DNA from 2 places in the Kocuria sp. PD6 genome. Region 2 is predicted to be linked to the other one. Evidence: predicted binding sites of a transcription regulator. Region 2 holds the regulator's gene; the other holds the start of a gene.
What was found. Region 2 encodes LexA, which represses DNA repair genes until DNA is damaged. Its sites were predicted from a motif close to TCGAACANNTGTTCGA; they were not measured.
Positions count from the first base shown of each region.

Region 1: the regulator LexA is predicted to act here: its motif matches at 2,245-2,260, upstream of ruvA (Holliday junction branch migration protein RuvA).

Region 1 is NZ_JAUZUS010000008.1:118,388-124,860, forward strand. Features, by position in the region: gene yajC (preprotein translocase subunit YajC) at 1-309, opposite strand, end outside; gene ruvB (Holliday junction branch migration DNA helicase RuvB) at 414-1,514, opposite strand; gene ruvA (Holliday junction branch migration protein RuvA) at 1,517-2,158, opposite strand; gene ruvC (crossover junction endodeoxyribonuclease RuvC) at 2,343-3,068, opposite strand; gene Q9R22_RS09290 (YebC/PmpR family DNA-binding transcriptional regulator) at 3,073-3,834, opposite strand; gene Q9R22_RS09295 (type 1 glutamine amidotransferase) at 3,921-4,652, opposite strand; gene Q9R22_RS09300 (Mur ligase family protein) at 4,662-5,975, opposite strand; gene Q9R22_RS09305 (HIT domain-containing protein) at 6,027-6,473, opposite strand, start outside.
Region 2 is NZ_JAUZUS010000001.1:11,881-18,353, reverse strand. Features, by position in the region: gene Q9R22_RS00105 (ATP-dependent DNA helicase) at 1-1,647, shown strand, start outside; gene lexA (transcriptional repressor LexA) at 1,731-2,504, opposite strand; gene Q9R22_RS00095 (LysM peptidoglycan-binding domain-containing protein) at 2,785-3,216, shown strand; gene Q9R22_RS00090 (histidinol-phosphate transaminase) at 3,368-4,471, shown strand; gene hisB (imidazoleglycerol-phosphate dehydratase HisB) at 4,628-5,245, shown strand; gene hisH (imidazole glycerol phosphate synthase subunit HisH) at 5,263-5,958, shown strand; gene Q9R22_RS00075 (hypothetical protein) at 5,955-6,116, shown strand; gene priA (bifunctional 1-(5-phosphoribosyl)-5-((5-phosphoribosylamino)methylideneamino)imidazole-4-carboxamide isomerase/phosphoribosylanthranilate isomerase PriA) at 6,225-6,473, shown strand, end outside.

The sequences.
Region 1 (6,473 bases), on a different contig from region 2:
CAGCTCGTCCACCACGGTGGTCACGGTCTGGGAGTGCACCGTGACGAGCTGGCCCGGGGAGACCTCCAGGACTGCCTTGTTGTTCTCCCGGTCCATGTCCCGCAGGGTGCCGTAGAGACCGAAGCTCGTCATCACGCGCGTGCCCGGCTCCATGGTGGCCTGCTTGGCCTTCATCTGGGCCTGGGCCTTCTTCTGTCGGCGCATGGGCAGCCACAGCAGCAGGACCATGACCACGAGCATCACGGGCAGGAACCATGCGGTTCCGGCGCCGCCACCGGCAGCGTCCTGGGTCTGAGCGAGGATGGTCACGAAGGATCCGTTCTGTCGAGGTGCACGTACAGCGCGACCGGGCACGACTGCGCAGGGGTGCGAAGGTCCCGGCCGATCCTCCCCAGCTTAGGGGATGGATCTGGTCACGTGCTGGACGGATCCTCCGAGTCCGGTTCGGTGGCGAGCGCGGTTTTCAGCGCCGGGTCCTTGAACGCAGCGTGCTCGGGGACGTCGAGTCCCAGGTGCTCCCACGCCGCGGCCATGGCGATCCGCCCGCGCGGGGTGCGACCGAGCAGGCCCTCGCGGACCAGGAATGGTTCCGCGACGGTCTCGACCGTCTCGGTCTCCTCCCCCACGGCGATCGCCAGGGTGGACAGCCCCACGGGGCCGCCGTTGAACTTGTTCACCAGGGCCGAGAGCACGTTGCGGTCCAGGCGGTCCAGACCCCGGGCGTCCACCTCGTACATGTCGAGTGCGGATCCGGCGGCCCGCGCGTCGATGCGCACCACGCCGTGCACGAGCGCCCAGTCCCGCACGCGCCGCAGCAGTCGGTTGGCGATACGAGGGGTGCCGCGTGAGCGCGACGCGACCTCCGTGAACGCCTCGCTCGTCATGGTGAGGTCGAGCAGCCCGGCCGAACGGCGCAGCACGAGCTCGAGTTCCTCGACGGAGTAGAACTCCAGGTGACCCGTGAAGCCGAACCGGTCGCGCAGTGGCCCGGGCAGCAGCCCCGCGCGGGTGGTGGCACCCACGAGCGTGAACGGGGGCAGGTCCAGCGGGATGGACGTGGCACCGGCGCCCTTGCCCACCACGATGTCCACGCGGAAGTCCTCCATGGCCATGTACAGCATTTCCTCCGCGGGCCGGGACATCCGGTGGATCTCGTCCAGGAACAGCACCTCCCCGTGGGTCAGGGAGGACAGGATGGCCGCGAGGTCACCGGCGTGCTGGATCGCGGGACCGGACGAGATCCGCAGGGGGACATCCAGCTCCTGCGCGATGATCATGGCCAGGGTCGTCTTGCCGAGGCCTGGAGGCCCGGACAGCAGCACGTGGTCTGCGGTGCGCCCGCGCAGCTTGGAGGCCTCGAGCACGAGGGACAGCTGTGCCCGTACCCGCTTCTGCCCCACGAAGTCGTGCAGGGTCCCCGGGCGCAGGGACGCCTCGAGCTGCTGGTCGTCGTAGTCGCCCTCGGCGCCCACGAGACGTTGTTGGCCCACCGATCCACGTTCCTCCACGGCCATGCTCACCGCCCCCTGGTCCGCGTGTGGGACGTGGCCTTGGCGGTGCCGAGCCAGGACAGCACGGCGCGCAGGATCTCGGCCACGTTGGCGGACTCCGCCAGTTCCGGCTGGGTCTCGAGGGCATCGTCGATCCCGCGGGCCGCGTCCTTCTCGCTCCAGCCCAGACCCGTGAGAGCGTCCACGACCTGCTCACGCCACACCTGCATGCCGGGCTGTGCGCTCTGCTGCGGCGCGGGGTCCGGCAGGACGAGCTTGTCCGCGAGTTCCAGGACGATGCGCCGCGCGGACTTCGGTCCGATCCCGGGGACGGCCGTGAAGGCCTTGTCGTCGCCGGCGGCGATCGCGCGCCGGGCGTCGTCGGGCCCGAGGACAGAGACCGCGGCGAGCGCGGTGCGCGGGCCCACCCCGGAGACCCCGAGCATGACGGAGAAGATCTCCTTCTCGTCCGCCTGGGCGAAACCGAACAGCACCGGCGCCTCGTCCTTGCGGGCGATGTACGCGGTGTGCAGGTGCGCGGTGGCACCGACCCGCAGCCCGGCGAGCGTGCGGGGGCTCGCGTTGACCTCGATGCCGAAGCCCGAGACCTCCACCACGGCGAGCGTGGCCCCCACGAAGCGCACCTCACCGGTTATCGAGGCGATCACGGTGCCCCTCCCCTCCCACGGCCGCCGGCCGAGAACGTCGGTGTGTCCGAACGCGCCGCGACCTGGGGCAGGACGTGGTGCGCCGTTCGAACACGTGTACGAATTCCTGCCCGTCACTGTACCAAGCGCCGGGGACACCCGGAACGAGTGCTCCCGCTCGTGAGGCGGGCCCGCAACGGGAGGCTCAGGACACCCGGCCGCGCCGCCCGCGGGTACCGGTCGCTGCGCCCGGCGCGCGGGACGCGGCCGTACCTGATGCGCGCGGCGCGGTGGCACCGGGGGCTCGCGACGCGGTCTCGGCGCGTCGCCACGCCTGCTGCGCCGGAGTCAGTGCGGCACCCCGGCGCGTCTGCATCGGGCGCGAACCCGAGTGGGTGGACGTGCGCTCGGCCGCGTTGACACCGGCCATCCCACCGCGCCACCCGTGGCACACGGCCAGGGCCAGCGCGTCGGCGGCGTCCGCGGGCCGCGGTGGGGCGTCCAGGCGCAGGATGCGCACGACCATGCGGTTCACCGATTCCTTGTCCGCGGAGCCGTCCCCGGTGACCGCGGCCTTGACCTCGGACGGGGTGTGCCACGCGACCGGGATGCCCCGCGCCGCGGCCGCGGCGATCACGACGCCCGTGGCCTGGGCCGTGCCCACGACCGTGGGAGCGTTGTTCTGCGCGAACACGCGTTCCACGGCCACGACGTCCGGGCGGAAGCGGTCCATGAGTTCCTCGGCGGCCCGCATGATCGACAGCACGCGGTGTTCGAGGGCCTCGTGCGCGCGCGTCCCGCTCACCTGGACGTGCACGAACGTTCCGGTTCGCTGCGCGGACATGTCCACCACGGCGAAACCGCACCGGGTGAGACCGGGGTCCACCGCGAGCACGCGCTGTTGGGACTGCCGGGCCACCACGGGACTCACGGAATTACTCGTCGTCCTCGAGCACGGCCATGACCTCGGCCGGGATGTTGGCGTTCGAGTAGACGTTCTGCACGTCGTCGAGCTCCTCGACCGCGTCCGCGAGCTTGAGGAACTTGCGGGCGCCCTCGGCGTCCAGGTCCACCTTCATGGTGGGGCGGAACTGGGGGTCGTCGTTGTTGTACTCGAGACCGGCCTCGTCCAGGGCGGTGCGGATCGCGGGCAGGTCGGTCGCCTCGCTGACCACCTCGAAGTCGTCGGACTCGTCGAGCACTTCCTCGGCGCCGGCGTCGAGCACGGCCATCAGGACGTCGTCCTCGGTGAGACCGTCCGTCTTGGCGACCTCCACCACGCCCTTGCGCTCGAACAGGTACGCCACGGAACCGGAGTCCGCCATGGTGCCGCCGTGGCGGGTCACGGCCACGCGCACCTCGGAGGCCGCGCGGTTCTTGTTGTCCGTGAGGCACTCGATGTACAGCGCGGTGCCTTGCGGGCCGCGGGCCTCGTAGAGGATCTCGGTGTAGTCGATCGTCTCGCCCGTGAGCCCGGCGCCGCGCTTGATCGCGCGGTCGATGTTGTCGTTGGGCACCGAGTTCTTCTTGGCCTTGGAGACCGCCAGTTCGAGCGCGGGGTTACCCGAGGTGTCCGCGCCGCCCATGCGGGCCGCGACCTCGATCCCCTTGATGTACTTGGCGAACGCCTTGGCGCGCTTGGCGTCGATCGCCGCCTTCTTGTGCTTGGTCGTGGCCCACTTGGAGTGACCTGACATGAATGACCTCCTCGAAAGAATGCGTCCGGCCCCTGCGGGCCGGACACGGATCGACCTCCATGATAACGAGCGCGGGGCGTGGCCCGTCAGCGCGGGCGCGACGCGGCGACGTCGCGGGCGCGCTGGGCGAGCGTGTCGTCGAGTTCCCCCTCCGGCAGGGTCTCGCCGCGCAGCTCGAGCGCCGCCGCGAGCAGGAAGTCCGCGACGCGCGGGTTCTTGGGCAGCAGCGACCCATGCAGGTAGCTGCCCAGCACGTTCGCGGTGCGCGCACCCTCCGTGGCGTCCTGCCCGTTGTTGCCGGCCCCCGAGACGACACTCGCGAGGGGTTGTTGCCCGGCGCCCAGGTGGGTGAGCCCCGAGTGGTTCTCGTAGCCGACGATCGTGCCCAGGTCCGCGGAATCGGTCACGATGTTGCCGATCAGCCGTTCCGGACCGGCCACCGTCTCGAGGTCGAAGATCCCGATCCCGGACAGTGTCTCCCCGGCCCCCGTGCGGAAACTGTGCCCGAAGAGCTGGTAGAGCCCGCAGATCGCGAGCATGGGCACGCCTCGGGCCACGGCCTCGTGCAGTCGCGGTGCCACCACGGCGAGGTCGTCGGCCACGCGGAACTGTCCCGAGTCCTGTCCTCCGCCGCCCACGAAGAGGTCGGCGTTCTCGGGCCACGGGTCGCCGGGGTTGTAGTCCACGATCTCGGTCTCGAGGCCGCGGCGTTCGGCGCGGCGCTTGAGTGTGAGTGTGTTGCCCCAGTCGCCGTAGATGTTCATGTCCCGGGGGTAGAGCTGCACGATGCGCAGCGCCCCGGCGGTGTCGTGTGCCACGGTGTCCTCCTAGATGGCCGTCACGTGCGTCATGTCGCCCAGGATCCTGCGCAGGGAGAGCATGGCCGTGTACGTGCAGAAGATTCTCATGGGGCGCTCCCCCGAGTCCGCGATGAACCGGCGTAGCGCGTCCTCGAGGTCCGGTTCCACCGCGGCCACGCGCACGAGGTCGTAGTCCAGGCGCAGCGCCATGTCCCACGCGCGCACGCCCGAGACCATGTCCACGCCGCCGTCGCGCAGCGCGTCGAAGTCCACGTCCCACAGCCACGAGACGTCCCGGCCGTCCGCGTACTGGTCGTTGATCGCGATCATCGTGGCGTAGTCCTGCGCGGAGGCCGAGGCCAGGGAGAGCCGGAAGCCCGCGGGGTTCTTCACGAGCAGCAACTGCAGGGGCTTGTCCTGGACCGTGATGGTCTCCCCGCGACCGAACGCCGGGGTGACCTTCCCCAGTTCGGCCACGAGGGAGGGGACGTCCGCGGCGTCACCGAGCACCTGCAGGCTCGTGGCGAGGGCGGCCGCGGCATTGTACTGGTTGTAGACGCCGTACAGGTCCACCGTGGCGTCGTGCTTGCGCCCGCGCACGTCGAGTTCCACGCTGCGCGCGTTCACGGCCTCGAGCACGACGTCGGCGTCGGGCCGACGCGCGGACGGCACGTGCGAGTCCTGGGCGCCGGGGTCCACCTGCCGTAGCCCGTCACGCATGTCGTCGTCGGACGGGAACATGGGGCGCAGTGCGTCCGAGAGCCCGAACCAGCTCACGGCGGTGCCCTCGGTCACGTCCTGGGCGAGGCTCGCGATCCGAGGGTCCTCGCGGTTGAGCACAACCGTGCCCGTGGTGGCGCGCGCGACCTGGCTCAGCATCCGGCGCGTGGTGTCGATCTCCCCGAACCGGTCGAGCTGGTCCCGCATTACATTGAGCAACAGCGAGATCCGGGGCCGGACCTGCTTCACGAAGTGCACCGCGTGGGCCTCGTCCAGCTCAAGCACCGCGACGTCCGCCACGAGCCGACCGAACGCGTCCATCTCCGCGAGCAGGGACGCCGCGACACCGCGCACGAAGTTGGAGCCCGTGCGATTGGTGAACACGCGCAGTCCTTGTGAACGCAACAACTGGACGGTCATCTTGGTCGTGGTGGTCTTGCCGTTGGTGCCGCTGATCACCACCACGCCGAGTGGCAGCTTGGCGAGCTCCTCCGCGACGAACCCGGGATGCAGTTTCTCCATGACCAGGCCGGGAAAGGCGGAGCCACCGCCGCGCAGGCTCGACGCCCAGCGCACCCCCTGGCCGAGGACACGTACGAGTGGTCGGGACATGGTCTCCATCCTAGTGAGCGGGCGGATTCGCCCGGCGGGGCGGTCCGGGGCCCGCGGGGGTCAGCCCCGGGGCCACGCGCGGGCGATGTCCTCGCGCGTGGCCGCCAGGGTCTGGATGAGGGGTTTGGTGTGGGCGACGACGGGCATGAAGTTCGCGTCCCCCGTCCAGCGCGGGACCACGTGTTGGTGCAGGTGCTCGGACAGTGAACCGCCGGCGGCCTGGCCCAGGTTGAGTCCCACATTGAACGCCGCGGGGCTGGCGACGTCCCGGATCACGAGGACCACGGTGCGGGTCAGCGTGTTGAGCTCCCACAGTTCGTCGTCCGTGAGCTCCGTGAGATCCGCCACGTGGCGGTACGGGCACACGAGCACGTGGCCCGGGTTGTACGGGAAGAGGTTGAGCACCGCGAAGCAGTGCTCCCCGCGGTGGACGATCAGCGCGTCCTCGTCCGAGCGGCCCGGCGCGGTGCAGAACGGGCAGCCCGGAGGCTGCTCCACAGACGTCTC
Region 2 (6,473 bases):
GCGTGCCTGCACAAGGTCGAGGGCGGCTACCCGGACGACGACGGCGCCCTGTTCGACGTCCCCGGTTCGGGACCCGCCGCAGGGGGCGCGGATCGCCCCCTCGGTGGCTTGGCCCAGCAGGTGCTGCGGTTGCGGGAATGGGTCGAGACCACCGAGACCGGGGCCCGGGACGACGTCCAGCCGGGTGTCACGGACGCCGCGTGGCGGCAGGTCTCCGTGACCGCCAAGGAGTGCCTGGGGCGCAAGTGCCCCCTCGTGGAGGAGTGCTTCGCCGAGCGCGCCCGGGCCGAGGCCGGCGAGGCGGACGTGGTGATCACCAACCACGCGCTGCTCGCGATCAACGCGTTCGAGGGGCTTGCGGTCCTGCCCGAGCACGACGTCGTGATCGTTGACGAGGCCCATGAGCTGCGGGACCGGGTCACGGGTGCCGTGACCGCGTCGCTGTCCGCCGCCGCGGTACGAGCGGCGGCCACGGCCGTGCGCAAGCACACCGCGGCGTCGAGCGATGCACTCGAGAAGGCCGCGCAGGCCTTCGATCTCGCCTTCGACCCCGACCCGTCCGGACTGTTGCCACGAGGCTTCACCGAGGAGCAGGTCTACGCGGTCGGTGGCGTTCAGGACGCCGCGCGCACGGGGCTCAGTGACACCAAGGGCGATTCCAAGGGCGAGGACGCGGCACGTCACGCGGCCCGCTCACGATTGTCCGAGCTGCTGGACACCGCCGAGCGCATGCTGTCGGCGGACACCGCCCATGACGTCCTGTGGATCTCCCGCGTGGGTCGCTGGTCGCCCACCGAGGGATACGTGGGAGCGTCCGAAGGCGAACCGGCGACCCTGAACATCGCGCCGCTCAGCGTCGCGGGGCCCCTGCGGGAGGGGTTGTTCGACGGGCGCACGGTCGTGCTGACCTCGGCGACCCTGGCCGTGGGGTCATCGTTCTCGTCCACGGCCGGGGCTCTCGGCCTGCAGGGCCCGGGGTCCCCCGCGTGGCGGGGCGTGGACGTGGGCAGCCCCTTCGACTACCGCCGCCAGGGCATCCTCTACGTGGCCAAGCACCTCGCGAAACCCGGCCGTGGCGTCTCGGAGGAGCAACTCGAGGAACTGCTCGGGCTGCTCGAGGCCTCGGGCGGCGGCGCGCTCGGTCTGTTCTCGTCCCGCCGGGCCGCGGAGGACGCGGCGGAGGCGCTGCGCGATCGTACAGAGCTGCCCATCCTGTGCCAGGGGGACGCCTCCCTGCCGTCCCTGGTCAAAGAGTTCACCGACGATCCCTCAGCGAGCCTGTTCGGAACCATGAGCCTGTGGCAGGGAGTGGACGTGCCGGGGCAATCGTGCCGACTGGTCGTGATCGACCGGATCCCGTTCCCGCGCCCGGACGATCCCCTGGGCACCGCGCGCACACGCGCGGCCGAACGGGCAGGCGGCAACGGGTTCATGTCGGTCTCGGCCACCCACGCCGCGGTGCGCCTGGCGCAGGGCGCCGGCCGACTGATCCGTGCGAGCGGGGACAAGGGCGTCGTCGCCGTGCTGGACTCGCGGCTCGCCACGGCGCGCTACGGGCCCTTCCTGGCCCAGTCCCTCCCGCCGCTGTGGCCCACCACGGACCGCTCGACCGTTCTCGGGGCGTTAGAGCGATTGGCGCGCTCCTGAGCGTTCGACCTCGCTGTGCTCACGTCCGTGGTGCCGTCCCGCGTGACGCGACGCGCGGTTCCCGGAACCGTTCGGAGGGCGAGCTACAGGGAGCGGAAGACCGAGACGACCTTTCCCATCACGGTCGCGTGATCACCCAGGATGGGTTCGTAGCGGGTGTTCTGGGGCAGCAGCCACGTGTGGCCGTCGCGCTGGCGGAAGGTCTTGACGGTCGCTTCGTCGTCCAGCAGGGCAGCCACGACGTCCCCGTTCTGCGCGGAGTTCTGTTGGCGCACCACGACCCAGTCGCCGTCGCAGATGGCAGCGTCGATCATGGAGTCCCCGGAGACCTTGAGCATGAACAACTGGCCGTGACCCACGAACTGCCGTGGCAGGGAGTAGACCTCCTCGACCGATTGTTCGGCGGTGATGGGGCCACCGGCGGCGATGCGCCCCACGAGCGGTACGGGGACCATGGCGTCGTCGTCGTCCGCGGCGGGCAGGTCGCCCATGGTGTGCACCGCGGGGGACCCGGCGCCCGATGCGCGGGTCGCCAAGGACTCCACGGAACCCGCGGGCTCGTCGGCCGGCCCCAGGTGGCGGTCGAGTTCCTCCGCGCTCAACGGGCGCAGGACCTCCATGGCGCGGGGTCGGCGCGGATCCCGGCGCAGGTAGCCCCACTTCTCGAGCTGGCCGAGCTGATGGGTCACGCTGGACAGGGACGCCAGACCCACGGTGTCACCGATCTCACGCATGGACGGCGGGTAGCCGCGCGTGGTGATGCAGCGCTGCACGGCACCGAGGATCCGTGCTTGTCGAGGGGTGAGCGTGCGCGAGCGTCGGTCGGACGCCTGCTGATTCGGGGAAGAAGTGCTCACGTGCGGGGTCCTTTCACCGTCCACGCTGTGCACACCCTGCGGTGGGCCGCGGAGGCCGCTTATGCGTGTCGGAGACGCGGGGTCAACTAACTCCTGTGTGACCTCGAGCTTAACCCGCGCGCGTCCCCGGGTTCAAATATGTGTTCGAAAAGGTCCTCGACAGCATTCGTACACCCGTGCTAGAACTGTTGGTAGAGATTCGAAAATGTGTTCTAAATACGCTCCGCGTTCGAACACCGCCACCTTCGGGTGGATCCGGTCAGATCACCAGGAGGTAGCCATGACCGCTCTCACCTTGTCGCGATCCGTTCGTTCCGCCACGGCTGCGTCCTCCGCCGCCGTGCGCGCTCGTACGTCGGCCCGCGCCGCGTCCGTCCAGGCCGCCCCGCGCGCCGCTCGCTCGCCGCTGCAGCTCACCCGCCGCGGCCGGTTCTTCCTGATCGGACTGCCCTTCGTCACGGGAGCGGCGGCCCTGTTGGTGGTCGCCGCCGTCTTCCTGCTGCCGCCCACGGTCAAGGCATCCACGGAACCGGCGGGGGCGCCCGTGACCCACGGAGTCACGGTGCAGGCGGACCAGACCCTGTGGGAGATCGCCGCCGTGGCGGACCCGCAGCGGGACACCCGCGAGGTCATGAACGACATCGCCGAGCTCAACGGTCTGACGTCCTCCACCCTGCACACGGGTCAGGTCCTGGAGGTCCCGTCCCGCTGACGGTGACCCGTCGGTGACGTGATCCGTCGGTGCCAAGTGAGCGACTCCTGGTGCGCCGACAAGCTCCGGGCGGTGTCACGACTGGTCCGGGAATCGACACACCGTGAGACGTCGTGTGACCGGATATGCGCCGAGTCCATAGACTGGTCTGGTGAATTCTCGTGATGATTCCCTCGAAGCCCTTCCGCTGCGCGACGACCTGCGGGGCTTGTCTCCCTACGGTGCTCCCCAGCTGGAAGTCCGTGTCGCACTGAACACCAACGAGAACACCCATCCGGTTCCCGAGCCCGTGGTTCGGGCCATCACGCGGCGCGCCACCGATGCCGCGGCGTCCCTGAACCGCTACCCGGACCGGGACTTCACCAATCTGCGGACCGCCCTAGCGTCCTATCTGGGTCACGAGCTGACCGAGGACAATCTGTGGGCCGCCAACGGGTCCAACGAGATCCTGCAGCAGATCCTGCAGGCCTTCGGTGGGCCGGAGCGCTCCGTGTTGAGCTTCGTCCCCACGTACTCGATGTACCCGTTGCTCGCCCTCGGGACCGGAACGCGGTTCATCGCGGGGGAGCGCGCTGCGGACTTCTCCCTGTCCGCGGAGTCGGCGGCACGCCAGGTGGGCGAGCACGCCCCGAACATCGTGTTCCTGTGCTCGCCCAACAACCCCACCGGGACCGCGCTCGAACTGGATGTCGTCGAGGCCGTGTACGAGGCGGGGGAGGACCGCAACACCATCGTCGTCGTGGACGAGGCCTACGCCGAGTTCGCGCGCTTCGGAACCCCCTCGGCGCTAACCCTGCTTCCCGGCCGTCCCCGGCTCATCGTCACGCGCACCATGAGCAAGGCGTTCGCGTTAGCGGGTGCACGGCTCGGGTACTTCGCCGCGGACCGCTCCGTCGCGGACGCTATCCGCCTCGTGCGCTTGCCGTACCACCTGTCCTCGGTGACCCAGGCGACCGCACTGGCCGCACTCGAACACCACGAGACACTGCTCGGCACGGTCGAGGACATCAAACTGCAGCGCGACCGGATCGTGGACGAGCTCAAGCGACTGGGCCTGACCCCCGCCGAATCCGATTCCAACTTCGTGTTCTTCGAGTGCGGCGGGGACGCCCACGCCATGTGGCAGGGTCTGCTCGACCAGGGCGTCCTCGTGCGGGACGTGGGGATCCCCGGCCACCTACGGGTCACCGCCGGGACGGAAGCGGAGACCACCGCGTTCCTCGAGGCCGTGGAGTCCTACCTCGCCCGGTCCTGAGCCGGACCGTCCGGGCCAAGATTCTGAGCCGGCCCGGCTCGTCTCGAACCGTGGGACCGGTCTAGCCGCGGCCCCATGGTCCCACCCCAGCCATCTAGACTGGACCCGCCCGCCGAGCCGTCGCCGGGCGCCGTCCCCGAGGAGATGTCGTCTTTCATGAGCGCAGTCGAGAACCACCGCACCGCCACGGTGGAACGCGTGACCAGTGAATCCACCGTGCGCGTGAGCCTGGACCTGGACGGGACGGGTACGTCCTCGATCGAGACCACGGTGCCGTTCTACAACCACATGCTCACGGCACTGTCCAAGCACTCCCTGATCGACCTGGACATCCAGGCCCACGGGGACACGGACATCGACGTCCACCACACGGTCGAGGACACAGCGATCGTCCTGGGTGATGCGCTGCGCCAAGGACTCGGGGACAAGCGGGGGATCCGCCGTTTCGGGCAGGCCACCGTGCCGCTCGACGAGGCACTCGCGTCCGCCGTGGTGGACGTGTCCGGGCGGCCCTACGTGGTGCACACGGGTGAACCGGAGGGCCAGCAATACCACTTGATCGGTGGTCACTTCACCGGGTCGATGACCCGCCACGTCTTCGAGTCCCTGGCCTACCACGCCCAGTTGTGCCTGCACGTGGAGGTGATCCGCGGCCGCGATCCGCACCACATTGCCGAGGCCCAGTTCAAGGCGCTTGCGCGGGCGTTGCGCGAAGCCGTGGAGCCCGACGCCCGCATGGCCGGCGTGGTCCCGTCCACCAAGGGCGCCCTGTGAGCGGGGCGGAGCAGAACATGACGGAGGCGCCGAGCGTTGTCGTCCTGGACTACGGCGCGGGCAATGTGCGATCTGCCGTGCGCGCCCTCGAGGAGGCCGGCGCGCGGGTGGTGCTGAGCGCCGATCCGCGCGACGTCATGGACGCGGACGGTCTCGTGGTCCCGGGCGTGGGAGCCTTCGCGGCCGTCATGGAGGGATTGCGCGCGGTGGACGCCCCGCGGCTCATCGATCGCCGGTTGAGCGGTGGCCGTCCGGTGCTGGGGATCTGCGTGGGCCTACAGGTCATGTTCGACCGCGGCGTGGAACACGGTCACGAGTCCGAGGGACTGGCACAGTGGCCCGGGACCGTGGAACGCCTCGACGCTCCGGTGGTCCCGCACATGGGCTGGAATGAAGTGCGCCCGCCGGAGGGCTCGGTACTGTTCCGCGGCATTGAGGACGAGCGGTTCTACTTTGTGCACTCCTACGGGGTGCGGGAGTGGGAATTCGACCAGAGCATCGAGCACATGGTGCCCCCGGGCGTCACCTGGTCCGAGCACGGGGCGCCCTTCGTTGCCGCCGTGGAGAACGGTCCGTTGAGCGCCACGCAGTTCCACCCCGAGAAGTCCTCCGCGGCGGGGATCGCCCTGCTGCGCAACTGGCTGTCCACGCTGCCGCGCACCGGACGCATGGCCGGGCGCATCCCCGCACCGGGTTCGGGGGTCCCGGCATGACCGCATCGGTGCTGCTGCTCGTGGCGGGGGCGTTCTTCGTGGGCGGGGCGATCTCCTTCCATCAGCAGCGCAAGCCGCTGTGGAGCGTGGTGTTGCTCGCGTTTGTGGCCCTCGTGTTGATCGGCTACGGGGGCTACTCGTGGTTCACGAGCGTGTGAACCGGGCGTAGTGCCGTCGTCAACGGGTACGGGGCGCGCGCCACACCGCGACAATCCAATCAACCACCGGACCACCACGGCGCCCGCAGGCGCCACGTGAGGAGAGACATGACCGAGACCACCGAACGCCGTTTGGAACTGCTGCCCGCGGTGGACGTGCAAGGCGGACAGGCCGTGCGCCTGGTCCAGGGGGAGGCCGGCTCCGAGACCGGCTACGGCGATCCGCTCGAGGCCGCCCTCGCGTGGCAGGAAGCGGGCGCCGAATGGTTGCACCTCGTGGACCTCGACGCCGCTTTCGGTCGCGGTGACAACATCGAGGTCCTGCGCCGCGTGGCCGCGAACCTCGACCTCAGGATC